Regions from separate parts of the Alteromonas infernus genome, predicted to be linked through region 1. Evidence: predicted binding sites of a transcription regulator. Region 1 holds the regulator's gene; each other region holds the start of a gene.
What was found. The regulator sigma-54, encoded in region 1, starts transcription at its own class of promoters, with help from an activator protein. The targets are predictions, from matches to a motif close to GTTGGCACGNNNNTNGNNT.
Positions count from the first base shown of each region.

Region 2: the regulator sigma-54 is predicted to act here: its motif matches at 1,486-1,504, upstream of xdp1 (exosortase-dependent surface protein XDP1).
Region 3: the regulator sigma-54 is predicted to act here: its motif matches at 3,633-3,651, upstream of ACX5J7_RS05185 (hemerythrin domain-containing protein).
Region 4: the regulator sigma-54 is predicted to act here: its motif matches at 3,296-3,314, upstream of glnK (P-II family nitrogen regulator).

Region 1 covers NZ_CACSIG010000017.1:227,116-234,503, reverse strand. Annotated here, with positions in the region: gene ACX5J7_RS04860 (calcium/sodium antiporter) at 1-474, shown strand, start outside; gene ACX5J7_RS04855 (KpsF/GutQ family sugar-phosphate isomerase) at 477-1,457, shown strand; gene kdsC (3-deoxy-manno-octulosonate-8-phosphatase KdsC) at 1,458-2,006, shown strand; gene lptC (LPS export ABC transporter periplasmic protein LptC) at 2,003-2,581, shown strand; gene lptA (lipopolysaccharide transport periplasmic protein LptA) at 2,550-3,104, shown strand; gene lptB (LPS export ABC transporter ATP-binding protein) at 3,107-3,832, shown strand; gene ACX5J7_RS04830 (RNA polymerase factor sigma-54) at 3,906-5,387, shown strand; gene hpf (ribosome hibernation promoting factor) at 5,418-5,705, shown strand; gene ptsN (PTS IIA-like nitrogen regulatory protein PtsN) at 5,719-6,162, shown strand; gene rapZ (RNase adapter RapZ) at 6,251-7,096, shown strand; gene ACX5J7_RS04810 (HPr family phosphocarrier protein) at 7,096-7,368, shown strand.
Region 2 covers NZ_CACSIG010000045.1:82,238-89,625, reverse strand. Annotated here, with positions in the region: gene pssA (CDP-diacylglycerol--serine O-phosphatidyltransferase) at 1-62, opposite strand, end outside; partial or broken gene xdp1 (exosortase-dependent surface protein XDP1) at 447-1,383, shown strand; gene xdp1 (exosortase-dependent surface protein XDP1) at 1,544-2,509, shown strand; gene prsT (XrtA/PEP-CTERM system TPR-repeat protein PrsT) at 2,615-5,428, shown strand; partial or broken gene dld (D-lactate dehydrogenase) at 5,447-7,151, opposite strand; gene clpB (ATP-dependent chaperone ClpB) at 7,274-7,388, opposite strand, start outside.
Region 3 covers NZ_CACSIG010000018.1:13,649-21,036, forward strand. Annotated here, with positions in the region: gene ACX5J7_RS05170 (DUF2878 domain-containing protein) at 1-345, opposite strand, end outside; gene ACX5J7_RS05175 (diacylglycerol kinase family protein) at 497-2,125, shown strand; partial or broken gene gdhA (NADP-specific glutamate dehydrogenase) at 2,133-3,477, shown strand; gene ACX5J7_RS05185 (hemerythrin domain-containing protein) at 3,688-4,143, shown strand; gene ACX5J7_RS05190 (YqaE/Pmp3 family membrane protein) at 4,300-4,458, opposite strand; gene ACX5J7_RS05195 (bifunctional diguanylate cyclase/phosphodiesterase) at 4,653-6,947, opposite strand; tRNA gene ACX5J7_RS05200 (tRNA-Leu) at 7,213-7,298, opposite strand; gene secG (preprotein translocase subunit SecG) at 7,308-7,388, opposite strand, start outside.
Region 4 covers NZ_CACSIG010000056.1:37,069-44,456, reverse strand. Annotated here, with positions in the region: gene ggt (gamma-glutamyltransferase) at 1-1,378, opposite strand, end outside; gene ACX5J7_RS14095 (ammonium transporter) at 1,612-2,859, opposite strand; gene glnK (P-II family nitrogen regulator) at 2,892-3,230, opposite strand; gene ACX5J7_RS14085 (hypothetical protein) at 3,513-4,328, shown strand; gene ACX5J7_RS14080 (AraC family transcriptional regulator) at 4,377-5,096, opposite strand; gene ACX5J7_RS14075 (DUF808 domain-containing protein) at 5,471-6,400, shown strand; gene ACX5J7_RS14070 (hypothetical protein) at 6,825-7,109, shown strand; gene mrcB (penicillin-binding protein 1B) at 7,376-7,388, opposite strand, start outside.

The DNA of each region.
Region 1 (7,388 bases):
GATGAGATTCCAAAAGGCGTATCTAATACCTCTGCGCTGATTTGGATAGGCGTTGGTCTTGTTATATTACCTTTAAGTGCACACTTTTTAGTGAACTCTGCGGTAGAAATTGCGCGATATATGGGAATATCAGACCTAGTCATAGGCTTAACAATAATCGCATTGGGCACAAGTCTTCCTGAACTTGCTGCGAGTATTGCCGGCGTATTAAAGGGTGAAGACGACCTAGCGCTGGGCAACATAATAGGCTCTAATATTTTCAACTTGCTGGCTGTGCTAGGTATGCCTGGCCTCATTGCTCCCGGTTTATTAGACCCCGACGTTTATAATCGCGATATGTACGTTATGTTAGGTTTAACGCTATTACTGTTCCTGTTCAGTTTCGATTTAATAGGAAAGCGTACAATATCAAGAACAAACGGATGCTTATTTCTGGCCTGCTTTATCGGCTACCAATTTTGGCTGTTCGGATAACCATGAATACACAAACTCAGATGAACTATATCGACTCGGCGAAGCGCGTTATTGAAATTGAAACGCAGGCCATTGCCAATTTAAGTGAGCGCTTAAACGACGACTTTATTACAGCCTGCGATATTCTTTTTGCCTGTCAGGGAAAGGTTGTGGTTTGCGGTATGGGGAAATCTGGGCATATAGGTAATAAAATTGCCGCCACGCTGGCTAGCACAGGTACACCTGCTTTTTTTATGCACCCTGGTGAAGCCAATCACGGCGACCTAGGAATGTTGGGCAAAGGCGATGTTTTATTAGCCATATCCAACTCTGGTGAAACCAATGAGCTTGTAAACTTATTGCCTGTAGTCAAACGCTTAGGTATTCCAGTGGTAGCCATGACCAACAGTGCTTCAAGCTCGCTAGGGCAGCATGCTGATGTCATCCTTGATATTAGCGTTGAGAAAGAAGCCTGTTCACTTGGTCTAGCTCCAACTACTAGCACCACGGCTACATTAGTAATGGGGGATGCGCTTGCCGTTGCGTTACTTGACCAGAAAGGGTTCACGTCTGATGATTTTGCGTTATCACACCCTGGGGGAAGCTTAGGGCGTAAACTGTTGCTTAAGGTGCGAGACATCATGCTAACTGGCAGTGATATTCCGCTTATCGAGTTAAACGCATCGGTGGCTGATGCTTTGCTCGAAATTTCTAAAAAAGGGCTAGGAATGACTGGGGTGCTTGACACTGATGGTACCCTAACAGGCGTATTTACTGACGGTGATCTACGGCGCATTTTAGATGCTCGCATTGACGTACATAGCGCAACCGTCGAAAGTGTTATGACCAAAGGCGGTAAAACAACCACAGCCGAACAACTTGCTGTCGAAGCATTAAACTTAATGGAAACTCATAAGATTAGTGCATTAATGGTCACGGATAACGAGCACAAACCAGTGGGCGCGTTTAACATGCATATGCTACTTAAAGCTGGAGTGCTATAAATGACAACAACCTTGTACACAGAAATGGATGACGGGCTTTTCGATGCGCTGGCTAACGTTAAGTTATTGGTATGTGATGTGGACGGCGTGTTTTCAGACGGTCGAATTTATTTAGGCAACGACGGTGAAGAACTGAAAGCTTTCCATACTCGTGATGGTTATGGGGTGAAAGCCCTAGTCAGTAACGGTGTTAACGTAGCGGTTATTACCGGGCGTCGTTCCGCAATTGTAGAAAACAGAATGAGTGCGCTCAACGTAGCCCACATTATTCAAGGTGAAGAAAACAAAGCTGACGCATTGAGCACATTGATAGAAAATCTTGGTTTAAGCGCTGACGAGGTTGCCGCGGTGGGCGACGACATGCCTGATACCGGCATGTATAAGCATGTGGCGATTAAAATAGCGGTTGCCGACGCACACCCTTTCGTGGCAAAACAAGCGAACTGGATAACCACCTTGCCAGGCGGATTTGGCGCGGTGCGCGAGATATCAGATACTATTTTACACGCCAAAGGCGTAGCGAATGAGATTTTTGGAGCAAGTGTATGAGCCAATTTGGCTTTAATCGCTTAGGCTTAAGTATATCGGCGCTGTTTATCTTGGCGTTGCTGATGTATGTACCTACGTGGATGGAAGAGCAGCCAGAATCACAAGGCAGCAGCGAGAATGGCGCCTTAAAACCTGCCTATAAAGCGAAGAACTTGACCACTACCCTTTACAACCAAGAAGGCGAGTTAAACCACAAGGTATTTGCCGAATCAATGGAGCACTACGACCAGCTAGGTTTTGTATTGTTCCAACAGCCCAAGTATACACTGTATACTGAGAACGCTACGTCTCCTTGGGTGGTGACGGCGCAAGAAGGAACGCTCTACAACAACGATCTGATTCAATTAGAAAACCAGGTTGTTATCGAGAACCAAACCAGCGATGACTTTGTCAAAAGCCTCTCAACCGAATACATTCAGATTAATTTAGACACCAAACAAATGACATCTGATCAAGTCGTTGAAATACAGGGTACCCAATATGTCATTTTGAGCAATGGGTTTAACGCGAATTTACGCACACAAGAATACGAGCTTTTAGATCATGTACAAACCACTTATTCCCCTAGCAACTAGCCTTTTACTTGTCATCGCTAGCGGTGCGGTAAACGCAAGCGAAGATGATTTTTCGCAGCCCATTAAAATAGGCTCAAATACTCAATTTATCGACGGTAAAAATAAAACGGCGTTGTATAAAGAAGATGTACTGATTACCCAGGGTTCGCTGGTAATTGAAGCCGACGAAGTGGAAGTTATCGCGAGTGAAGGTAGTGGCCGCGAAATTTTTATCGCCAGAGGAAAGCCAGCCAGTTATTCTCAAACACTAGAAGACGGTACTCCGGTGTCTGCTAAGGCAAACGAAATTCGTTATGAGGTGATCAATCGCACGATTTCTCTTTCAGGAAACGCGGAACTTCAACAAGACACCAGTAAAGTGCAAGGTGACAACATTACTTTCGACATGATTACTGAGCAGTTACTTGCTACTGGTGGTGCGGGCGAAAATGGAGAAGGTCGAGTGACTACGGTATTTACTCCTGAATCCATTCGCAAGGCATCATCGAAGAAAGAAGATAAAGACAGTGGGGACAATCAATAGCAATGGCAACTTTGAGCGCAACCAACCTTGCTAAGGCATATAAATCGCGTCAGGTAGTACGCGACGTCAGCCTTTCTGTCTCGACGGGTCAAATTGTTGGCTTACTTGGGCCTAACGGCGCTGGTAAGACCACTACATTTTATATGATTGTGGGGTTGGTTAACCTGGATAAAGGCAAGATTGAAATTGATGATAATGAGCTTACTCATCAGCCCATGCACGAGCGTGCACGCCGCGGAATTGGCTACCTTCCGCAAGAGGCATCAATTTTCAGAAAGCTTACGGTACATGAAAATATCATGGCCATTTTGCAAACCCGTAAAGATTTAAATTCACAGCAGCAGGAAGAAGAAGCTGACGCGCTACTTGATGAATTTAATATTAACCATATACGTAATAGTACAGGGATGAGTTTGTCCGGTGGTGAACGACGGCGTGTTGAAATAGCACGCGCACTAGCAGCTAATCCGCAATTTATTTTATTAGACGAACCGTTTGCTGGTGTTGATCCAATATCAGTTAATGATATAAAGAAGATAATACAGCATCTTCGAGATAGGGGTATTGGAATCCTTATCACCGACCATAACGTGCGAGAAACATTGGATGTTTGTGAGAAAGCGTACATTGTGAGTCATGGCGAGCTTATCGCGCAAGGAACAGCGGAACAGGTTTTAAGTAATCAAAAAGTAAGGGATGTATACCTAGGCGAACAATTCAGGCTATAGTTAGTGTAACTGAATTGTCATTTTTCAATTTCGCTCTGGTGTATTCAATTTAGAGCATTTAAATAAGACGTAGATGAAACCATCTTTACAGCTAAAATTTAGCCAACAACTTACCATGACACCCCAGCTTCAGCAGGCGATAAAACTGCTGCAGCTATCTACGCTTGATCTTCAGCAGGAGATTCAAGAAGCCCTCGATTCAAACCCTTTATTGGAAGTTGAAGAAGGTAACGACGAGCCGCAAGTAGAAAAAAATAATATCGATAGCGACGATAGCGTGACAGAAGCGTCTGCGACAGCGTCTAGCGATACATTGGAAGCGGGTGACGCGTTAGAAAAAAACGACCTTCCCGATGAATTGCCTATCGACAGCACATGGGATGAATACTATTCAGCGTCATCGGCCCCAGCGCCAGGTCCTTCAAATGACGATGAACAAATATTTCAAGGCGAAACCACCGAGGATATTCAGGAACATTTGTCGTGGCAGATGCGATTGACCCATTTCTCAGATACTGACCGCGCCATTGCTACGGCAATTATCGACTCTATTGACGAGTCTGGCTATTTAACCGTGACCCTTGAAGACATTCTTGACGCGGTAAACTCTGAGGATATGGAAGAGCCTATAGAAATGGACGAAATAGAATGCGTACTTAAGCGTATTCAGATGTTCGACCCCATTGGTTCGGGCTCCCGCTCGCCGCAGGAATGTCTAATGGTGCAACTGCGCCAGTTCTCAGAAGACACACCATGGCTTAACGAAGCCAAACAGCTTATAGAAGAATATTCAGACCTATTAAGCAGTAAAGATTATCGCACGTTAATGCGTAAGAGCCGCTTGAAGGAAGATCAGCTGCGCGAGGCAATGCGTTTATTACAAACCTTGAATCCTCGCCCAGGTAGTGCTTTAGTTACTAAAGAGCCTGAGTACGTTATTCCTGATGTCTCGGTCGCCAAAAAGAATGGCCGTTGGGTGGTTGAGCTTAACCCCGACAGCCTGCCTAAGTTGAGCGTAAATCAACAATACGCTGCAATGAGTCGTCGTGCCAAAAATAGTAGCGACTCACAATTCATCCGCTCACACATGCAAGAGGCTAAGTGGTTCATTAAGAGCCTTGAATCTCGCAACGAAACCTTAATGAAGGTGGCAAACTGTATTGTGCAACAGCAAATGGGCTTTTTTGAACATGGCCCGGAAATGATGAAACCTATGGTGCTTAACGATGTAGCAGAAATGGTAGATATGCACGAATCAACGATTTCACGCGTCACAACGCAAAAGTATATGCATACACCACGTGGTATATTTGAATTGAAATACTTCTTCTCTAGCCACGTAGCAACAGAGTCTGGTGGTGAGTGTTCATCTACCGCGATTCGTGCATTGATCAAGAAATTAGTGGCAGCTGAGAAGCCTAGCAAGCCGCTAAGTGATAGCAAGATTGCTTCATTGTTGGCCGAACAAGGCATTAAAGTTGCCCGGCGAACAATAGCAAAGTACCGGGAATCGTTGTCGATCCCGCCGTCGAACCAACGCAAAAGCCTCATTTAAACGGGCTTAATAATATAAGGAAGACGAAATATGCAAATCAACCTTACTGGTCATCATGTCGAAATCACCGACTCTTTGCGTAATTATGTCGATACGAAGTTCAGCAAACTTGAACGTCACTTTGATCACATTTCTAATGTGCATGTCATCCTGAACGTTGAAAAATTAAATCAAAAAGCCGAAGCGACCGTTCATTTAAGTGGCGCTGAAGTATTCGCATCCTCAGAAAATACCGACATGTATGCGGCGATTGACAGCATGGTTGATAAACTCGACCGGCAGGTAATCAAGCATAAGGAAAAACTGAAAAAACATTAGTAGTTAATTAAGCATGGATATACAAGCCATCGTAAGTCTGGACCGCACCGAGTGTGCGGTTCAGTGTAATAGTAAAAAGCGAATTCTTGAGATCATCGCAGATATCGCTGCCAAAAATAACGAGAGCATCGATCAGGCAACGGTACTTAATAGTTTGATGTCTCGAGAGCGTATGGGTAGTACAGGAATCGGCAATGGCATTGCGTTACCACATGGGCGCTTGCCAGGTTTAGAAAAGGTGATAGCTATTGTTGTCACCAGTACGCCAGCCATTAATTTTGACGCGCTCGATGAAAAGCCGGTAGATATATTTTTCGCGTTACTTGTTCCTGAAGAGCAAACCGAAGGCCATCTACAAACATTGGCCACGGTAGCCGGTAAACTAAGCGATAAAGAAACGATTAAAGCGATACGTCGTGCCAGTACAAGCGATGATATTCTTTCTGCACTAAGTTAAAGATTTAAGCGCCTTAGCGAGGTCGTGACCAAGGCGCTTAAGACAATAAAGCGTATGCGATAAAACCAGAAGATTTGGGAGAAGTTAGGTGAAGCTGATTATAATCAGTGGTCGTTCGGGGTCTGGTAAGTCTGTCGCACTTCGCGCATTGGAAGATTTAGGGTACTACTGCGTTGACAACATTCCTGTAAACCTACTTCCTACCCTAACCCACACTGTTGTTGATGAATACGACCAAGTGGCGGTGAGCATTGATGTGCGTAACTTGCCGAAAAACCCTGATGATCTGGTAGAAATTTTAGATTATCTTCCGTCATCGTGGTCAATGACCATTGTCTATATCGATGCCAGCGATGATGTGCTGGTAAAACGCTTCAGCGAAACCCGACGTCTGCATCCCCTTGCGAAGCTCAATAAGTCTCTATCTGAAGCCATAAGGGCAGAGTCAGCCTTGCTAGCCCCTATCGCTGAACGGGCAGACTTATATTTAGATACAGACAAACTGACTATTCACCAACTTGCTGAGTTGATACGCGAGCGAATACTGGGTAAGAAAAGCTCCCGCTTAGTGCTGGTGTTTGAATCTTTTGGCTTCAAACACGGTATTCCGAAAGATGCCGATTATGTTTTTGATGCGCGCTTTTTGCCTAATCCTCACTGGGAGCCTGACTTGAAGCACCTAACAGGGCTTGATGCACCCGTTGAGGTTTTCTTAGGCTCTCAACCCGTTGTTACCAAGTTCATTTGGCAAATTCAGAATTTAATTACCACCTGGCTACCTCATCTAGAGCGCAACAACAGAAGTTACGTAACAGTCGCTATTGGCTGTACAGGCGGGCAACACCGCTCTGTGTATATTGCCCAAACTCTGTCGAAAACCTTCAGCGAAATACACCCAGATGTACAAATTCGCCATCGAGAGCTAAACCAGTAATGACAATTAAAAAAACGCTAACCATCGTAAATAAGCTGGGATTACATGCAAGAGCAGCGACCCAATTAGTGAAGCTTGCTAATCAGTTCGACGCCAAAATTATTTTAAAGAAAGGCGATAAAGAGGCTGACGCCAGCAGCGTTCTTGGTTTAATGATGCTGGAAAGCCATCAAGGTGAACAAGTGAATGTTATTGTAGATGGAAACGATGATGTTGACGCCCTTGCTGCCATTGAAGAGCTCATAGAAGGTAAGTTTAACGAAGACGAATAGTTTAAATCCGTCACCTGATT
Region 2 (7,388 bases), on a different contig from region 1:
AAACCTGCTGTTGTTAATAAATTGGGAAGTAAGTATATCCCTTTACGTTTTTGTTCAGACATATGTCCTCGTACTTCTACATATAATAAGGCTAATTATTTCACAGATATCCAGTAACGCATAGCAAAGTAAAAAGGCAGCGTGCTTCCTTACTAAAAATCCTTGAATAAGCTCAATTAGAAAAATCATTGAATATATTCAATATGCGCGCCTTCCCCAACTAAGCTTGCCTCCAGGCATTTCTATCTGCGGTGTGTTTTAGATATCGATTTCACAAACACTAATAACTAGGTATACGGCAACATACCTTAAATAGGTCACCGTTCATATATCATACAAGTCCATGTTGAAATTAGGTACTCACTAAGTGTGCGCCAATAGAAAGGTGCAACGCTATCTTAGTATGTACTAGAAGCGAAAAGCGCTTCTTTTATAGGAAAGCAATTATGCTATTACTTCCAAAACACTTTTCTTTGCAAACTGTGCTTTTACTTTCCACGGCATTGCTATCTTCGATTATCGTTAATCCAGCATCTGCTACATACTACAATAACCACAACTATTCTTACTGCGGCTCATCAAGTAACAATAGCGACCAAAGCAAAGTATGTAACTCCCCCCTTGGCGAGCATACTTATGACCTAGTAAGTGATGGTGTGTATAACAGTATTGAAACCACTAAATCATCGGTGAGTGTTAATGGCGTTAATATATCAATGTCTGCGTTCTCGGATACAAATAATGTCACTGGCGAGACCGTCGTTGGTGCCGAGTTGGAAAAAACTATCTGATAAATGGGCTTATGGCGTTACCAACAATGATGAAGCTTGGTATAACGGTAGCTCAGACCATGCCATTGATAACCTCAACTATTATTACGAGGGTAGTAAAAATGCTTATTATAGCGGGATGACCAATGTCGAACGAGACTATGATTTTGTATTGCTATCGTTTGACTCTGCGGTAACACTGACTGGCGCCAGCTTCTCTTGGCTTTACAGCAGTAACGATAGCCAAGTATCTGTAGCGGCATTAAGCGATACTTCGAAATTAACCTCGGGTATTAATACTTGGAGTGATATCGTAGCCGATGCATTAACGTCAGCGTCGTTTGATATAGAAAACTGCGAATATTTAGACCACCGCGCTGACTTCACGTTTACTGAATCGGCGCAATACTGGTTAGTAGGTGCATACAACACTGTATTCGGTAACATTGGTGGCTACGTTGGTAACGATGCTTTCAAACTTGCAAATATTGGTTTCTCTGTCACAGAAACAACAGGTACACCAGATACAACAGAAGTGTCTGAACCTGGTACCATCGGCCTACTTATGGCTTGTTCGCTCTTCGTCATGTGGCGCCGCAAGAAAACTATTTGAAGAAATTAGACTTTAGATCACTGACAGGTGGTACAACCTGTCAGTTTTTTTTACTAACACCAGTCGAAACTCGAAAAACTTTAGCAAATTCAAACCCATAAAATTGGCACACTAAATGCTTAGCATAAGAAATTATTTTCATAGTATTTGTGGTCCAAAAATGAAATTGAAGAAGTTTTTAAGTATCTCCCTTTTATTCCTGCCGCTAAGTGCAAACATATATGCTAGCGATAGTGCGTTAGAAGAAGCCACTTACACGCTCGTTGACGGCACAGGAAATACCCGTACTACCAACATCTTTACGAGTACAGATGCTTCTCAAGGTATTCTGATTGACGGCATTAACGTAAAAGTTTCTGTTTCTGCATGGAGTGACACAGGGAGTAAGGGACTGACCTATGACTTCAACACCAATACATGGGATGAAGGTACAGAAGATAACTCTGTGAAAGGAGCGACTCTGGTCGATTACACAAACTGCAGCATCAACAGGTATGGAAATTGTATATCTGGCACACAAGCTTACGGTTACGGTATGACGAACCAAGACCAAGTGTGGTATAAAAATACTAATGGAGATTATGTGCCTTGGGGAGACAGCCATTCTGTTGACAACTTCAATGATCATGGTTCAAGAGACTTTGACATGATTCTACTTTCGTTTGATAAAGAGGTCGTCTTAACTGGTGGTACTTTCTCTGCAAATTACTACGATGGAGGCGAGAAAAACGATGTCACAGTTGCAGGCCTCGACTATGACAAAGCTAACGCTTTATTTACCGGCACTAGTAACTTTACGTGGTCAGATGTAAGTGAGACTGTGATTGATGGCGCACTTGGCCATTTCAACATTAGCAATACAAAAAATTCAGAAAACTATTTCGAATCTTCATTCACAAAGAACCTGACCGCCGCTAAGTATTGGCTTGTTGGTGCCTACAATACTGTTTTCGACCAGAGCGCAAGCGGTTCTTTTAACAACGTAGGTTTTAAACTTTCTTCACTTACCGTTGGTTTAGAAGAAAAAACCACTCAACCACCAACACAAGTAAGCGAACCTGGCGCTTTAGCACTGATGAGCTTAGGTTTAGGTCTTGTTCTTTATAGACGTAAGCGTCGCGTTTAATTGTTTAAAAACGCTTAGAAAACACGTATCTTTAGAAGGTGGCTTAGGCCACCTTTTTTTATACTATTTTTAAGCCAGTGGCTAGGCTAAATATCGAAGGTTTATATGGATTTTTTTAATAATAAAAAGCGCTTTGTAAAACGCATGCTTTTATCTGCAGTTGCCTCATCGTTAATCACTTTCAACAGTTTTGCTTCTACATCAGAAGATTACGAAAAAGCGCTCACCGCGTTTAACCAAAACGAGTACGACGAAGCCTATATTCACCTTAAAAATAGCTTACAAAAAGACCCAGAAAACTTGGCTGCAAAGATATTAATGGGCGAAATATTGCTTATTAATGGCTACTTAACTGCAGCCGAAATGGAGTTTGTAGAAGCGCTGGAAATGGGTGCTGATATCAATCTTTTGGCAGAACCCCTGGGCAACACCTGGCTGTTTCTTAACAGGTACCAAGAAATTGTAGATTTCTCTGATTTAAACAAGCTCTCTGGTGAAGCAGAGCGCGAGTGGCTGATGATTCGTGCAACAGCGTGCATCAGATTAGAAGACGAACAATGTGCATTGCGCGACTACAACACTATTGTGTCACGTACGCCTAACTTTGTGCCAGCCATAAATGGGTTAGCTTCCATTGCCCTTCAAAATGAAGATTTACCGAAAGCGACCTCCCTTGTCGACAAGGCTATGTCACTCGAGCCTGAGAACGCCATAACATGGCGCTTGAAAGGGCAACTTGCGTACCGACAGGGTGATACTGACGCAGCAACGGCACACTTACAAAAAGCGCTGACATTTAACCGCGACGACCCTATAGCGCTGCGAAATCTAGTGGATTTGTATTTAGAAGCGAAAGACTATGATACGGCCAAGCTATTCGTTGATGAAATTATTGAAGACACGCCAAACGATCCTTTGGCCATTTTACTTAATAGCTGGTTGCAAAGCAGAGACAACCAACAAGCTATTGATAACGAGAAGCTAAAAGAGCTTAATGACTTTATGGCACAGCTTGACCCTGAGCTCATAACTTCTCAACCTATGTTGCTCTACATAAGCGGTTTAACCAACTTCTTCAACAACAACATGGAGACTGCAGCAAAAGATTTTAGCGCTTATCTGCAACAAGAGCCGGAAGATTTGCAGGCGGTATTAATGCTGAGCCAAGTTTATATGGCTACACAGCAGGATAAGCAAGCGCTTGCGCTGCTTGAGCGTCATCAAGATGCACTAATGGAAGACCCTGACTCAGCATTGCTATTAGGTGATTTGTTTATTCGTCAAAACAAAGCATTTAAAGCTGAGCGCCTTTTGCAAAACCTTGAATACAAGTATCCGAATGAAAACAAGCTTCAGCTATTTAAAATCAAATTAATGGCTGCAAGAGGTAAGCAAGCCGAAGCCTTGAGTATTCTTGAGAAGAACCTACCTGCTTACAAAGATAACGCAGGCTTTCTTTTCACTTATTCATTGATGAATTTACAAGCACAGCAGTTTGAAAACGCACTAAAAGGTGCCAACCTGCTTAGCGAACTGTTTCCCGACGAAGCTGAAGTGTACAACCTAAAAGCGGGCATTTTGATTAGACAGGGTCAATTGGCGGAAGCTAAAGCCAATATCGAAAAAGCGCTCGCGCAGAACCCTACCCTTTTTCCGGCTAAATTCAATTTGGCCGCGACAGAAAGTCGCTTAGGAAACGTGGATACGTCTAATCAGTTAATAGAAGAACTTCTTGAGCTGTCACCGCAGCATAATGAAACCTTAATGCTGAAAGCGTTCAACTTGACCAAAGCGGGTAATGTAGATGAAGCGAAGCAAATTTACCTTGATATATTAACGCTTAATCCTTCGAATATCGGAGCGAGAGAGCGCGTTTCATCTTTATATCAGCAACAAGGCGATACAAAGAATGCACTGTATCATTTAGACCTGCTTATTAAAGATGACTTTGACAATGCTGACTACCTTCTTCGTAAAGCAGCGCTTCAGTTAGGGAATAACCAGCGTGCCGATGCCGAGAAAACACTGAGCATTGCAAGAAATTTCATAAACGACGATGCAGGTAAGTTAATTGCCTATGCCGACCAAGCTCGTAGCATTGGCAACGATGAAGACGCTTTAGATGCTATGGCACGTGCTTATGAAATAGCGAATTCAAGTACATTTGTTACGTTGCGCTACACTAGTCTGCTATTAGACCTACAAAACAACGAGAAAGCACAATCTTTACTAACGAGCATTCCTAAAGACCAGCAGCAAAACCCGGTCTATCATTTCTTGAAAGGTCGTTTAGAAGCAAATAAGGGCAACAATGAGCGTGCAATCGCGGCTTTCGAAAAAGCACTGGACGTAGACTCTACATTTGCTCAAGCGTTTATTGCTATATACAACTACGCACTGAACGAACAGTTCGTCGATGTATTTTTGAGTACTGCTCGTAAGCTCATTGCTGAAAATGAGAATAACCTGCTAGCAAAAAATCTGTTGGCTCAGTACTTATTCTTTATTCAAGAATTTGACGAATCGATAGCGCTTTATAAAGCGCTTATTGAGGAGCCAAACCTTCTCAACCCCGCCGAAGCCTATAACCGTTTGGCTATCATGCATATTGAAACGTCGCTGGTTACGGCAAAAAACTATGCCCGACAAGCTTACGAATTGCAGCCTAATTCAGCCAAAATACTGGATACTTACGGGCATATTAAAGCGCTGCAAGGAGATTACGAAGGCAGTCTTAAAATGCTTCGAGATGCCTTTGCCAGGGATGCTAACGACCCAAATATTCGCTACCACCTAGGCTATACCCTCGCTAAACTAAATAGAATTGAGGAAGCGAAGAAAGAGCTAGAGTATGCAGTAAATGTAGAGCGCCCTTTCTTTAGGCGTCCACAAGCTAGAGCATTATTAGAGAGCCTATAGGGCTCTCTTTATCTCTTGCTAAACACAGCATGAACAATTGCGTTTATGCTTCTCCATCTTACCAATGCCTGGGTTAAAGGTATTGGTAGGATCTAGCTCTCTGTAAAACTGCTGCAGAGTGTCCTCCGCTTCATATAGATGCCCAACATTATGCTCTGCGGGGTACTTAGCGCCTCTGCTATCTAGTAACGCCAACATGTCCGCTTTTACTTTTTTAGCGTCGCTGCCCTTTTTAAGTATGTAATCTTGATGGAAAACATGACAAAAGAAATGCCCGTAATAAAGGGGCTTTTCTACATGCATGGTGATATGCGCTGGCAGCTTTTCTACCCAGAACTCATCGTTACGCCTTAATGCAATATCTAACGCTAATATGTCCCCCACCTGCTTATGGTGTAAGGTTTGATAACGCACCGCTGCGCCCGCGGCGGCAAATCGCAGTAAAAACGCCTTGGCGGCCTCTTCGTCGCTACACTCAATATACCCACCGTCTAATTGCTCTTGCGTAAACAGCTTTGATAACAGTGCTTTTGCCTCTTCAATACCACCATCGCTCATTTTAAGGATTAAGTGATGCTCGTACTTGTTGCGGAAAGTTCTCAAACTTTGCGGTATCTGGTCAGGAAAGAACTTACTGCCAAACTGCATTATCCTGTCACTAAAATAAGGTGGTAGTAGTGGTAGCTTATTCAGCACGCCATCCACCCGCCCTTTTAACGTGAACATTTTGGGTAACGAATCTGTGCCTAAACGCTGAATGCTCAAAATAGTATCTTTACCGTAGGTGTCAGCAATATCGAACATTTCTCTGTGAAGATATTCTCCGACTTCTGGCACGTTGTCGAACTGCGACAAAATGTCTCGTCGAATGCGCGTAAGTACAGCAGCATCGTTTGTTCCAATATAAAACGTCTGCTCTTTTGTAGGTACTTCAAAGGTATCAAGGCGTACCGCAAACACGGCAATTTTCCCGGCGCAGCCACTTGCTTCATAAAGACGTGTGGGGTCAGCATTAAAACGGCTTGGGGTATCGGCGTTTACGTCGCGAACTATGTGCACATAATCACTCGCTGACGCTTTTTTTTTCCGTAGCAGGTAGCGTTGTAGGAAAATTGCCCGACGACAAATTTCCAATGATTTCTTCAGGCGTTTTGCCTAAATCTATGCCTAGATGATTAACAAGCGTGAGTTCGCCGTTCTGATCTACGTGGGCAAACAACGATAACTCTGTATACGCGGGCCCCCTCTTTACTAGCGCTCCCCCTGAGTTATTGGCAACACCACCAACGATAGATGCCCCTAAACACGAAGAGCCAATTACGGAATGCGGCGCACGCCCCAGTGGTTTTAATACCTTTTCAAGCTTAAATAACGTTGCTCCAGGAAAACTTAAAACCTGCTTTCCTTTGTTTAGCAACACGATGTCATCCATGGCTAAAGTATTAATAACCACTACTGGCCTGTCGTAATCCTCACCGCTTGGCGTAGAGCCTTCTGTTAACCCCGTTTTCGCGGCCTGCATGATGATAATACAATTATACTCAACGCAAACTTTAAGCGCTTCCCAATACTGCATTAGCGTATGCGGAAAAAGGACGGCTAATGCCTCACCTTCACCAGAGCGCCACCCTTTGCGATAGTGTTCTGTTTGGCGCTGCCCCACAGCAATATTACTTTCCCCGAGCACGCGTTTAAATGCGTTAATAATTGGGGCTGATTGCATGCTTAACTCCTAAAACTCATCACAAGATTTTTTCTCCCTGTAAACTAAAGGAAAAGGTTATACCAAAGCAATAAAAAAGGCACTGGAGTGAAGTGCCTTTGTAATGATTAATACGTCTTCTTTTAGTTGCTAACTATAAAGAGCCCGCTCTCGTCTGCATCTATTCGAACGGTCGATTCGGGTATCAGCTCACCAGCAAGCAGCTGATGGGCGAGCGGATTTTCCACCTGCACTTGA
Region 3 (7,388 bases), on a different contig from region 1:
AACAGGGCGGCCTTTGAACACGGTCAAACTGTGATATACGGTGCCGGCAAACGCAACCCAAAGCAAACTCAGCCAAATAGGAATGGGCCAAAAAGAAAGCAGCGCCTTTGTCTCGTTGAAAATGAAAAGACCACTGTAAGTGAGCAGTGCGTCAACTAGCGTGCCTAACACAAATACCGCGCTCATTAGCTTAATATCTTCAATGCGTTTTGAAGACAAAAAGAGCCAAAGCGCAATCAAGCCCAAAACAGGTATCACGGCTTGGTTCTGAAATAGAATAACGAGCCACCAAACCCCCTGAAACCAGGCGAAGTTTACAACTTTAACTACTGCACTATCTTTCATTTAAAACACTCATATTTTCATTATCAAAGCATACGTTAGCCAGAACGTGTTAGTTCAAACCTATTACCTTAAAAAGTAAACGAAAACACAGTTGGACAAGTATAGATGCATAGGCTATTTACTTTTTCCAATTACAAAGGATGTGTCTAACGTGAAAATGGTGAAGTATTACGTACTAGGTGCAATTGCAGCCTTAGTATTAACGTTTATCTTACCGATAATCGTATTGAAATTGCTGTTTGGATGGGTTGCTTTTTCACTAATAGCAGTAAGTAGCGCCTACTTGCTGAACTACCCTAGCCTCTTTCGTAAACGCGAAGACGGCTCTATTCCATTTTATATTCGCTGGGTTTTCATTCCTTTTCTGTTAGGTACTGGGCTTTACAATGCGTATGCGCGCCGAACAGATAAAGTACCGCCGCTTCAAAAAATCGAGCCCAATTTGTTTTTGGGCTGTCGAATGTCAAGCAAACACGTTCCTTTGCTTAACAAAAATAATATCGACGCTATTTTAGATGTGACAGCTGAATTTGATGGCCTTGACTGGACGGCCTACCAAGAAGATTATCGCTATTTAAATGTTCCCGTGCTGGATCACACAAGCCCCACACCTGAACAGTTAGTATTGGCCATTAACTGGCTAAACCAACAAATATCGGCAAACAAAAATGTGGTTGTTCATTGTGCGCTTGGTCGTGGCCGCTCTGTATTAGTCGTCGCCGCCTATTTGCTTGCGAAGAATCCAGACTTGACCGTAGAGCAAGCACTTTCACAAATAAATCAAATCCGTCAAACAGCAAGGTTGAATAAACGCCAATTGGCATCACTTCAAAAAGTAAGAGACGGCGGGTTGTTGTCACTTCAGAAGAAACTAACGCTTATCGTTAACCCCGTATCAGGTGGTGGAAAATGGGCGCAGTATAAAGAAGATGTATTGTCTCGGCTTAACGAAAAGTTTGAAGTTACCGTAAAAGAAACCACACCGGACGTTGACGGAAAAGCCCTAGCAGAGGCGGCAAGAGATGACGGCGTTGACATTGTAATAGCGTGTGGTGGAGACGGTACCTTAACCGAGGTGGCATCGGCGCTAGTTAATACAAACGTTACCATGGGCATCATCCCTTTTGGTACTGCGAATGCGTTAAGCCAGGTATTGCACGGCTATATCAGTAAAGTAATGCCTGTTAGTACCGCTTGCGACATCATCATCGAAGGGAATACGCTTAACATTGATACCGCCACATGCAACGACCGTGTAATGCTGTTGGTAGCAGCGGTAGGCTTTGAAGAAAAAATGATTTCATCTGCCGACCGTGAAGAAAAAGATATGGGTGGGCAATTCGCCTATTTAAAAGGTTTATGGAACGCCATATCCAACAACGAAAACATGACTTTTAGCGTTGAAATAGAAGGTCGCGAAGCCGAGAATTTTGAAACTCCAAGCTTTGTTATTGCTAATGCAGCGCCGATGACTACAGCACTCGCCCAAGGTGCAGAGCAACCTAATATTACAGATGGCAAGTTAGACTTAACATGGCTTGAGCCACAAACCACATCCGACAAACAATTTTTGTCGCTAGCAGAGCTTGTGTTAAGCCCTGCTGATGCAAAAAAACAATCAGATTCTATACGTCATGAACGCGCAGCAACTATCACTTTAACGTTTGATAAACCGACAGCCTATGCCGTAGACGGCGAAATTTATGAAGGGAACTCACTTACAATAAAAACCGTTCCTCGCAGTCTTACAGTGCTGACAAATTTTAGCAATAAGGATTAAGTAGTCCATGGCAGAACAAAGTAATTTGGATGAAATAACCACGTTTCTTAACGATAAATTTTCTGGCGAAACTGAATACCTTCAAGCCACTCACGAAGTACTTCAAGATATTGTTCCTATATACAATGCCAATGCGCACTACAAAGCGTTTGATATTGTTAGACGCCTCTGCCTTGCGGAGCGAATTATTAACTTTACTGTCTCGTGGATGAATAGCGAAGGTAACATTGAAGTAAATCAGGGGTGGCGTGTACAACACAACTCAGCGATGGGGCCATATAAAGGCGGTCTACGCTTTCACCCTACCGTAAATTTATCCGTGCTTAAATTCCTAGCGTTTGAACAGTGCTTTAAAAATGCATTGACCGGGCTGCCAATGGGTGGAGGAAAAGGCGGCTCAGATTTTAACCCTAAGGGGCGTTCAGATCGTGACATCATGTTGTTTTGCCAAGCATTTATGCGTGAGTTGCAACGACATATAGGCGCAAATACCGATGTACCCGCAGGCGACATTAATGTGGGGGCAAGAGAAATCGGGTATTTATATGGTGAATACCGCAGGTTAAATAATAAGTTTGAAGGCGTACTCACCGGCAAAGGCTTAGAGTTTGGTGGTAGCTATGTTCGAACCGAAGCAACAGGTTTTGGCCTCATCTACGTTTTTAAATGCGGTGTGCCAGTATAAAAAGACCGACCTTAAGGGCAAAACAGTGACAGTATCTGGAGCCGGAAATGTCGCCCTTCATGCCGCCTTAAAAGCCGTTGAAAAAGGCGCTAAGGTAATTTCACTATCTAACAGCCGAGGGCTTTTACATAGTGAGAGCGGATTAAGTGATAAAAACCTGAGGTGGGCAATTGAAAATCATGCTTCAAGTGAAAACATACTCTATGACATGGCTGAACAAAATATGGGGGCGTGGGTAGCGGATAAAAAACCTTGGCACCTTAAATGCGACATAGCGCTCCCCTGTGCCACGCAAAACGAACTGCAAGAAGAAGATGCCAACGCACTGCTTAACAACGGATGTAAAATGGTATTAGAAGGTGCCAATATGCCTTGCACTACCGACGCGCAAAAACAGTTTTTTGACGCCAAAATAACCTACGTACCGGGCAAGGCATCTAATGCTGGAGGCGTTGCACTTTCAGGCTTAGAAATGGGTCAAAATGCTATGTTCAATCAGCGTGACGCCAGCGCGTTAGACGAACAGCTTTGCTCGATTATGAACAGTATTCACGAACGCTGTGTAATCGAAGGTAAGCGTGAAGATGGCTATGTCGATTATATGAAGGGGGCGAATATTGCGGCTTTCAGGCGGCTCGCCGATGCCATGCTAGCGCAAGGTGTTTAAGTCTCGCTATGAACAAATGGTTCGGAATATAAACCGTTGAGAATATATTGGTAACGCGCTATGTAAATCTTGCGCTGTTGTTTAATGCCTAGGCATTATTCAACAGCATTAAAATTAAAAAGCGTTTTAAATCAATTACAAAGAATAGCGGAAAGCATGGAACAAAAATCGCATTGGTTAGTAAGTATTTAACCATTTGAGGGATCTTCCATGAAAATATTTGAAGCACTGCGCCAAGACCATGAAAAGCAACGTTTGCTGCTTAAGATTCTCGCCGAAACAAGCGGCAACACTGCGGCACGTCGCGAGTACTATGAAGCACTTAAAACTCAGCTAGAGAGTCATGCTATCGCTGAAGAGCGACATTTTTATACCCATCTGCTAGAAAAGGATGCCACTGTCGACTTAACTCGTCATGGCATTGCAGAACATCATGAAATTGATGAACTGCTAGGTAAACTCGACGAAACTGATATGAGCTCGCCCGCTTGGCTACGTCATTTAAAAACGTTACAAGAAAAAGTTGAACATCACCTCGCGGATGAGGAACAAGAGTTCTTTCAAGTGGCGGGGAATGTACTAAACGATAGTCAGAAAACCAAGCTTGCTAACGCCTATCGCGAAGAAATGAAAAAAGAGCTAGACGAAGAAAAAGTTACAGCCTAGTACTAGATAGCCTCACTATCTAAAGTGAGGCTATCGTTTTACGGCAACCAAAAACAAAAGCCAGCTTTTATAGCTGGCTTTTTTAATTTTTCACTTTGTACCACGTTTGATAGAAAAGGCGCGAGATTAACGCCCCTCTTCTTACGCCAGTAAGCGCTACTTTTTAGCGATAATGTAAATGGCGTGGATAACCCCTGGAAAGTAGCCTAGGATGGTTAGCAGAATATTAATCCAGAAATGAGCGCCTAGCCCAACTTGAAGAAACACGCCCAGCGGTGGTAGTAAAATCGATAGTAGTATACGAATGATGTCCATAATAAATTCCTTGTTTTTGAATTAATTTCACAACTCAATGGGCAAAATACTCACAGTTTAGAGAAGAATGAGCCCGCAGAGCGTTATACACGCTTCATTATTGTTTGTTGCATTTACAATGCCATGTCGCTTCTTTTAACGACAATAAATATTGAGTCTTCGTTTAGAACAATAAAATTTAATTAATAAAATAGCTATTCTCCGAAAGGCGTATTTTGAAGCCAACTTTCTAAGTCAGCGCAACTCAATGGGCGGCTGATGTAGTAGCCTTGTACTATGTCACATCCCCATTCTTTAAGAATGTCTAACGATGCGGCATCTTCTACACCTTCGGCAACTACTTTCAAGTTAAAGACATTAGCTAAGCTAAGAACCGTGCGGACAATTTGCTGGTCGTTTTCATCACTGGCAAGCGACAGTATAAAACTCTTGTCTATTTTAATGGTTTTTACTGGCAAGTTTTTCAAATAAGCCAGTGAAGAGTAACCCGTACCAAAGTCATCGATGGCAAAATGAAAACCACGGGCGGTTAACTCGTTTAAGTTCTCAATCGCAAGTGATGCGTCTGCCACCAGATCGCTTTCGGTTATCTCAAGCTCAAGGGCTTCAGGTGACAAGCCCTCTTCGGTAAGTAGCGAGACAAGTTTAGTTAACAGCACCTTATTTTGAATATCCTGGGTAGATAAATTCATGGCTACTGTAAAGCCATAGCCCTTTTCTCTGAAGTAAGCCAAGTCAGAAATGGTTTGCTTCATCACCCATGATGTAACCTGCTCTATCAAACCTGCTTGTTCAGCAATGGTAATAAACTCATCGGGAGGAACAAACCCAAGTACGCTGTTGTTCCAACGAATGAGCGCTTCCATACTACATACTTTCATGGTTTGTAAATCAATTTTAGGCTGATAAACCATAGATAATTCATTTTGCTGACTGATTAACGCGCGCTTTAACTCAGTAGTAATAGACAGCCTTCTGGTGTATTTATCTTCCAGATCGGCTTTGTAACGAACACACCAACTGTCGCTGTGTATCGCTTCGTCTGTCACGATATTCATTTTTCTAAACAATTCTTCAGAAGACGAGGCATCTTTAGGGCAATCAATTACAGCCATAGCTACCTTTACCGGAATAGCGATTAAATTACTTTCTACCGGCTGCTCTAAAATGTGCTTGAGGGTTTCAAGCTGATCATCATTGAGTGCGTCGTGTGTAATGTAAAGAATTTCTCCGCCAGCTAGACGGGCTGAAGTACCGGGCCAACGCTGTAACCTTTCAGCAAGGGCTTTTAATGTGTTATCACCATTAGAATAGCCATAAAGATCGTTAATGGTTCTAAAACCAATAACCGTGATTGCCACAACCTGAACAGAGTGCCCACTTCCTAACTCAGACTCAAAATAGCCTTCCACATAGTTACGGTTAAAAAGCCCTGTTAATACATCGTGTTCAGCCTGATAGCGAATGTGCTTTTCTCGGCTCTTAATACTGGCCTGCATGCTGTCTACTGCATTGGCGAGTTCGGTAATTTCTTTAAGCTTTGAGGGGGTTTTTAGTGTGGCACCATATTTACCCGAGGCCACCTTATTAACCGCTTTTACTAATGTAGATACCGGCTGACTCACGCTTCGTGCAAGCAATAGTGACAAACCAAGTGCAATCAATATCGCTAAAATAGAGAAGGCGAAGATAGTGAGCTGCACGCCGGTAAAGGCCTCAAAAGAGGAAGTGGTATCAACGGCTAAAGTAATCTTAACTGGTAAGGTTTCTTCGCTTCCTAAATAGACTTGGCGCGTTACGTAAGTCAGTTGATTTTTGAACGTTACATCGACCCAAGAAGGATCTCGTTGTGATGCAAGGACTCGCTTAGCCTCGTGTTCCTTTAATGTGGTTTTAAGTATACGATTTGAATCGAGCTGCGATATTATGATTTCTGCATCGACGAGTTCTTTCAGTTCTTGTAGCAATACACTGTCGAATTCAACACCGATAAGCATGTAGTATCTAAGTGTAGGGATTTCTACACGAATGAGATTAAGCTGAACTAATTTATTATCTACGACAAAAAAACCGCTATCTTTACCCTTGGCAACTAAGGCTAAGCTACTTTGAACATTTTGCCCTTCTTTGAAAAGCTCGGTGTGTGAAGCAACAACCTGATGGTCTAAACTGACTAGTGCAATAATGTCGGTATTTAGCCTACCTGCATAACTGGTGAAGGCGACTTCAATTGAGGGAATGCTACCTGTTCCCACGGCCCGTCTGAAATCAAATGAACGAGAAAGCACTTTTGACACACTTTTAATTACGGTTTGCCTGTCAGAAACAACTTTATCAAAGACCTTTTCTGCTAACTGGATATCGTGTTCGATATTTTTAACCACAAGTGTATTAGCAGAGCGCCAGACAGCGCCAATTATCAGAAGTGATGCTATTACAACTCCTATAAATAAGGTTTGGAATAAACTCTGACTAAGTGTCTTTTGCACTACAGTGCCCCGTCGTGTGAATATTTCAATTTTGTGGAATGCCAGAACGGCTAGTTACAGAAGAATAGCTGAATAACAAAGATAGTAACAGGCATAACATCCTGTTAATTTTGGAATTTAACGCTTTGTTACAATTAAGAGCGCTGGGCTTAGCCTTGGTAATATTTGATGTCGTCATAAAGAAGTCCTCTTTATGTCAACGTATTTCAGGACGGGACATTTAAAGAAAAAAAGGCCAGCATGCATGCTGGCCTTTCTTCAAAGTTGGTGCGGAAAGCGGGACTTGAACCCGCACGAGCTATGCTCACCACCCCCTCAAGATGGCGTGTCTACCAATTCCACCACTTCCGCAAATTTACTTTAGTTTGAACTTTCAGTATCGTCAGACACCGGCACGTCTGTCGCGTCACCTTCAACCGCTGGTACGTCACCTTGCGCTGC
Region 4 (7,388 bases), on a different contig from region 1:
GCTGAGTACCGCCCCCCATCACGCCAAAACTTAAAACAGGTTTACCATTTCTCGTGACAAAAGCCGGAATAATCGTGTGAAAAGGTCTTTTACCTGGCCGGTATTCATTGAAATGGCCCTCTTCAAGCGTAAACATTTCACCTCTGTTTTGCAGTACAAAGCCTAGCCCGGGCGGCGTCATTCCAGAACCCATGCCGCGGTAGTTGCTCTGTATTAGCGACACCATATTGCCGTCTTTGTCAGCCACAGCGAGGTAGATGGTATCGCCTTCGTAAATACCTGCATCGACACGGTTTGCTGCCCACTCGTTATCAATGAGCGTTTTGCGCTTAGCAGCGTATTCTTTAGAAATGAGCCAGTCGACAGGGATTTCGTTGAAATCGGGGTCCGCATAAAACTTTGCACGGTCTTCGAAGGCAAGCTTTTTGGCTTCAACAAAAGTGTGGATATAATCGGCAGAATTAAAGCCCATACCCTCAATATCGTAGTGTTCTAATATATTGAGTATTTGTAAGGCGGCAATGCCTTGTCCGTTAGGCGGTAGCTCCCAGACGTCGTAGCCTCGATAATTCGCCGAAACCGGCTCGACCCACTCAGAGGTATGCGACGATAAGTCTTGATATGATAAATAGCCCCCTTGAGATTTCATATAGGCATCAATCGTACGCGCGATATCGCCTTTATAAAATGCGTCGCGCCCACCTGTGGCAATCTTTTCGTAAGTTACCGCCAACCCCGGATTTTTAAAAACATCTCCTTTTTGCGGCACTTTACCGTCAAGCAAAAAGGTGTCTGCAAACCCATCGTAGTGACCGATACGCGCGTAATTCATTTGCCAGTAGTAAGCAATAACCTCAGACACGGGAAACCCTTCTCGGGCATATTTGATAGCAGGCGTAAGCAACGTGGACATGGGCAGCTTGCCAAACTTATCATGAAGCATAAACCAACCGTCTACGGCACCGGGCACCGAGACTGGAAGTGGGCCAAATTTAGGTATTTGATGCAACCCGCGTTCGGCAAAAACGTCTTTTGTTAACTGCCTTGGAGAACGGCCTGAAGCGTTTAGTCCTACGAGCTTTTCTGCTTTGGCATCCCAAACAATAGCAAATAAATCACCGCCAACACCGCTTCCCGTGGGCTCAACTAAACCTAGCATTGCATTGGCTGCAATAGCAGCATCTACCGCGCTACCGCCTTGCCTTAAAATATCGAGCGCCACTTGTGTAGCTAACGGCTGACTGGTTGCTGCCATCCCGTTTTTCGCAATAACCTCAGAGCGACTGGCAAAAGGCTGCCCGGTTACCCTGTCGTAGCCTAAGCAATTAACACTAAAAAGTACAAGTACCAAAGAGAGAATTCGTACGTTTGCAGTCATAATGTTCCTTTGTTTACTGCGAAGGTTATTTAGGGCCTTGCATGAGCAGATTGCTTCATAGTGTAGCGTTATTGTCACATTACGCCTAGGCCCTTTTCTACAGTGCCTTTTTTCACTATTCCGACGCCTTCAATACGGCTACGTTGACGAAAAAAGCCCCGCAATAGCGGGGCTTAAAAGGAAGTGATAAGACATTATTGTTGTAATTATTGCTTTGCCTAATCGAGACTCTCTTACGAACGGCCGCTTGTGAAGTCTGGGTATGCTTCCAGACCACATTCGCTCATGTCTACGCCGTCGAACTCTTCTTCTTCGCTCACACGTACACCCATCACTGCTTTAATCACTAGCCACACGATAAGGCTCACTACAAATACCCATACAAAGATAGTCGCGGCACCAATTAGCTGACCTGTGATACTTGAACCGTCGTTTGTGAAAGGTACAAGGATTAGACCAAGAAGACCTACCACACCGTGCACTGAGATAGCACCCACTGGGTCGTCAATTTTAACTTTGTCTAGTGCAACAATGCTAAGTACGACTAATATACCGCCAAGGCCGCCAAATAGCGTAGCTTGCAGAGGTGTTGGCGTAGACGGCTCTGCTGTGATAGCAACAAGACCAGCCAGCGCACCGTTAAGTACCATTGTTAAGTCAGCTTTACCAAACAAGATGCGTGCAACGATAAGTGCAGCAATTGCACCACCTGCAGCGGCAGCATTCGTATTCATAAATACGATAGCAACCGCGTTTGCACTTTCAACCGTGGCAGTAGCCAGTACTGAACCACCGTTAAAACCGAACCAACCCATCCACAGAATGAATGTACCTAGCGTTGCTAGCGGTAAGTTTGCACCAGGAATCGCATTTACTTTACCGTCTGCTGTGTATTTACCTTTACGTGCACCAAGAACGAGTACACCAGCAAGCGCTGCTGCAGCACCGGCCATGTGAACAATACCTGAGCCTGCAAAGTCAGAGAAACCAAGGTCGCCAAGGGTATACATACCAAATACCGCTTCGCCGCCCCATGTCCAAGCACCTTCCATTGGATAGATAAAGCCCGTCATAACTACAGCAAATGCAAGGAAAGCCCAAAGCTTCATACGCTCAGCAACCGCACCAGATACGATAGACATTGCTGTAGCAACAAAAACCACTTGGAAGAAGAAGTCAGCAGAAGGCGCATAAGTCGCTGGGTCTTCGGCAACACCCGTTGCACCGTCTCCCATAATGCCACTTAGGAAAGGACCCCAATCGCCGCCACCGTACATAATGCCGTAACCGCAAATCATGTACATGGTGCAAGCGATAGCAAATAGTGCCACGTTTTTAGTTAGAATTTCTGTGGTGTTTTTAGCCCGAACAAGACCCGCTTCAAGCATCGCAAAACCTGCAGCCATCCACATTACCAGTGCACCGCAGATTAGAAAATAAAAGGTATCTAGCGCATACCCAAGTTCAAAAGTGATTTCCATTATGGTTTTCTCCGCAAATATATCGTTGTGGCTTACAGCGCGTCGCTATCCGACTCACCAGTTCGAATACGAACGGCGTGTTCAAGGTCATAAACAAACACCTTGCCGTCTCCAATTTTGCCTGTTTTGGCAGCGCCAACGATGGCTTCTACCAGGCGCTCTACTTGATCATCCTGAACAGCAATTTCCAGTTTGACTTTAGGTAGAAAATCCACCTGATATTCCGCTCCGCGGTAAAGCTCAGTGTGTCCTTTTTGACGTCCAAAGCCTTTCACTTCGGTCACGGTCAAGCCGTCGATACCGATTTCTGAAATGGCTTCACGAACATCATCTAGCTTGAACGGCTTGATGATCGCTGTGACTAGTTTCATGAGTTGCTCCCAGTTTGTTTTGGTTATTCTGTGTTAATGGTCGAATATCTAACTACCCGAAGATAAACCAAGAGCCATGCCACAAATATTTACCATTTAAAATCAGCTAGATAGGCAATTCACACATACGCTTGCACAAAAATAATGCACAACAATGGTGCATGTTGAAAAAAATGCCCAGTTTTGAAGCGATACGAGGCAATATTGAGGTGAGCCGACTAAAAAGTACGATGAATTTAGGATGGAACTATTCGATTAAGCCTGTGGTCTGTTAATAATATTATGACCACTATCACTCCCGCATTTTCAGCGCCTGAGCGCTATATACAACATCATACCGTTGCTAAGAAAACGGCATGGCGCCCGTTATTGATTTCAGGTTTAGTACACGTGATTGGGGTTATCTTGGTCGTCATACTTTCTCAGCTGAGCATTGATACTCAAAAAAAACGCGCCACTATGTCTAAGCAAACGGCCGAGATAAACGCCAAACTGTATTACCCGCCCGCCCCGAAACCCCAGTCTCTCCCCCAACAAAGCAAACCGGTAGAGGCTTCCCGAAACACGCCAGAAACCAGGTTAAAACCTGTCATTTCAAAGCGTACAGAAGCAGTTGATACTAAAGCTAAAATTACAGAGCGCCCCGCCCCTCAACAGAAAGAGAATACAAAGGCAAAACCGCAAAAAGCCCCCGTCGACATTAAGCCCACTAACACACCGGCAACGCCCATACCTACGCTTTCACAGGATGCAAATCGGCGCGCTGGCTCGCTAAATCTATCGGTAAAAGACGGTTCGGCCCTTTATTTTGAAAAGTATCACAGGGACAAAGTCGCTGAAGATGCTGAACAGGCAGCAAGCGCATTTCAAGAGCGCAAAAACAGCCCGAAACTCGGCGGACCAAGCACACAGCAAATACAAGCCGCCGAAAATAAACGCCCGACTAAACGCGTGAATTGTAGTAGTAACACTAACAAAACACTGGCGATTTTAAGCGGAATTACCGGTGGCACCTTAGAATGCACCAAAATGGACGATCACAAGCGTTTTATTGACGCTAGAGTCAATAAACTCCCGAAAGACGAAAAGCGAAATTAGCTGTCGCGATCTGCCATACCCAAATAAACAGCAATAGCCCAAGCGCCGCTACTTTCTCTTAAAAAACTTAGGTGGTTGCCCGAAATATGCTTTGAACCGTCGACTGAATGCTGCAACATCTTCATACCCTGTTAGCTGAGCTATACCCAACATGGGCGTATCGGTATTTCTCAGTAACGCTTTGGCCTTTTCCATTCTCGCTTTCACCAGGTAGTCTCGCAAACTAAGTCCGGTAGCTTCTTTGAAACGCGTTTTAAACTGCGTTGTTCCCATACAAGCTATCTGCGCTAACTTCACTTGCGTAAAGCCTCGGGCAAGATCGCGATGAATATGACTTAATACGGGAGTGATACGCTTATCCATGCTACATCCTTTCAAGGATGTCTCTAACAAGGTTAAAAACAGCGCCAAAATCTCTTCATGTCCATGGTCTGCAAACTGACTAATTTGAATTTCTACGAATGACAAAAACGCTTGCAATGCTGACGATACTTGGAAAATAGGGTGTAGCCTGTCATTTAAACTAACGGGCACATATTCCAAGTCTGCCACAATGAATTTTGATAATTCATTAGCACTAAAATAATGAACCTCGTTAGGCGCAATACATACGCCTTCGCCGACGCCTACTCGCCCACGAAAATTATCGATTTCTATCAAGATATGCCCATTAATGGGCAGCACCAGTTGAAAATAGTTATGTTTGTGGCGACACGTTTGTTTGGTATATGAGCGTACAGATAACGATGGCACTGGGCTGTCAGTCATTTAGTTGCCCCCTGTACCCAGTCCTGATTTTGTTACTTGGCTCCCCGTTTATTTGCATCTATTTCCCTAGCGGTTTCCTTAATGCTCTTTGCCGTTAGATTAAGCACTTTTATTCATTTTGTCATGATCGCTACCCTTTCGTTGATCACCCAGAACTAGTAAACAGTATTTGGGGTAATTAAGGTCAACATGAGAAGAGCACGACGATGCTCTTCTCAACTCACGCTTTCGATGTGCACGAAGCCTCGGTAACCTTATCAAAAATGGCTATCTAACGGCCTTTATCTTCGTTGTATATTACCTTTGTTTTGAGTAGGCTAAACTGCAATTCAGTAGTTATTTCTCTAATAAATATATAATAAAGGATATTCAACGTGGCAGCAGCTAACTTACTTGCCCTACTTGATGATATAGCAACATTGATGGACGACATTGCAACCATGTCGAAAGTCGCTGCGCAAAAAACAGCGGGGGTTTTGGGTGACGATTTAGCGGTGAACGCCGATCAAGTCCAAGGCGTTAAAGCAGAAAGAGAATTGCCTGTTGTGTGGGCCGTAGCAAAGGGCTCGCTTATCAATAAAGCTATATTGGTTCCTGCTGCGTTAGCGATAAGTGCTTTTGTCCCCTCACTTATCACTGTATTGCTCGTACTCGGCGGGCTATATTTATGTTTCGAAGGTGCTGAAAAACTTCTGCACAAATACCTGCCCCATGATGATGAAGAAATAACACGAGAAGCCAGAATAGACGCATTGACCCATGAAAATGTCGACATGGTCGCGTTTGAAAAAGACAAAATTAAAGGCGCCATTCGCACCGACTTTATTCTGTCGGCTGAAATTATCGTTATTGCACTTGGCACCGTGTCTGACGCCACACTGACAACACAAATTGGCGTGTTAGTGGCGTTAAGTTTAGCCATTACGTTAGGGGTTTATGGCCTGGTTGCAGCATTGGTCAAGATGGACGACGTTGGCCTTTACATGCTTCGTAAGTCGCTAACAGGTTCGATGAACACACTTCAACGGTTTGTTGGCAGAGCGCTTTTGGTTACTGCTCCTGCACTTATGAAAACGCTGGCTGTTGTGGGCACGGTTGCCATGTTTTTAGTTGGTGGAGGTATTCTTACCCATAGTATTGGCTTTTTGCACGTAATTACAGACTGGTTCGCAGGGGTTATTCCAGACGCCACACTCGTCATGTCTATACTCGCCGATGGCGCAGTGGGTGTTGTTGCAGGCGTCATTATTGCTTTGGTTGTAAGTGCAGCGTCAAAATTGAAGCGCAAAAGCACGCGTTCTTAATCATTAAACATTTGCAGTGAAACATCTGCACTATTCATTCGAGACTGAATAGTCGCGCATAAATGGGGGTTACCCAACGTTGGCCCTCCCTTATGCCTTCTATGCACAGCTATTTTTTATTGAAGCGCGTATTAGCAAACGACAACGCGCTTCACTTTTCAACAGTTAGCCATTTCAACCACATCATTTTTCAAATACACCAACTTTTAGTTTTTTTATTAAATCCATTTCCTTACCTTTGAATACTCAAAAAAATAAAAGCAAATAAATCAGTAATTTAACTCATTTCGCTAACTTGGCACATCCCTCGCTATAAACTAATTGTTAATTGATAACGACTTATTATCGAAACCTATAGCAACATGATAGCTGCCACGCAGTATGTTCAAGTGCAGTGTCTAACTTTACATTTATGGAGATTACTATGTTTACCGCTCGCAAAACTTTCACTGCATTAACGTTGGCAACTAGCATTTTGAGTGCATCAGCATTCGCTAACGATTCACAGAACACCATTATGTCGCATACAGACTTCATGGTAGAAAGCGCCATGATGGATGTGAAGCAAAGTTTAGAGCTTGGTGTGACATTCGATGTATTAACTGCAAGCCACACCTTCGAGCCTGAAGTAGAAGAAACTAATACGCTGGTTGCCGAGATTACTGTTACGCCAATTAAGCCTGTCAGCACAGACGATAACGACGCATAAGGAGAATGCAAATGTTAACCGCCGCTACACTATTTATGGTAGTACTCGGCCCCGTTATTGCGTTTTTAGTGAGTGCACTGGTTTTTTCAACAGCACGCTTATTCCTTCAAAAAGGTCACTGAAAACGCAACAAAAACAAATAGGTACCTAACCGACTACTGCTACCCATTTTTGCCTTCCCTGGGCCTTAACTCCAGAGGGAGATAGAAAGCACGGACTGTACGCTAGCCAAGTGATTGTGTTTTCTATCTTCTTACTGGAGCTTTTTATCCAAATATA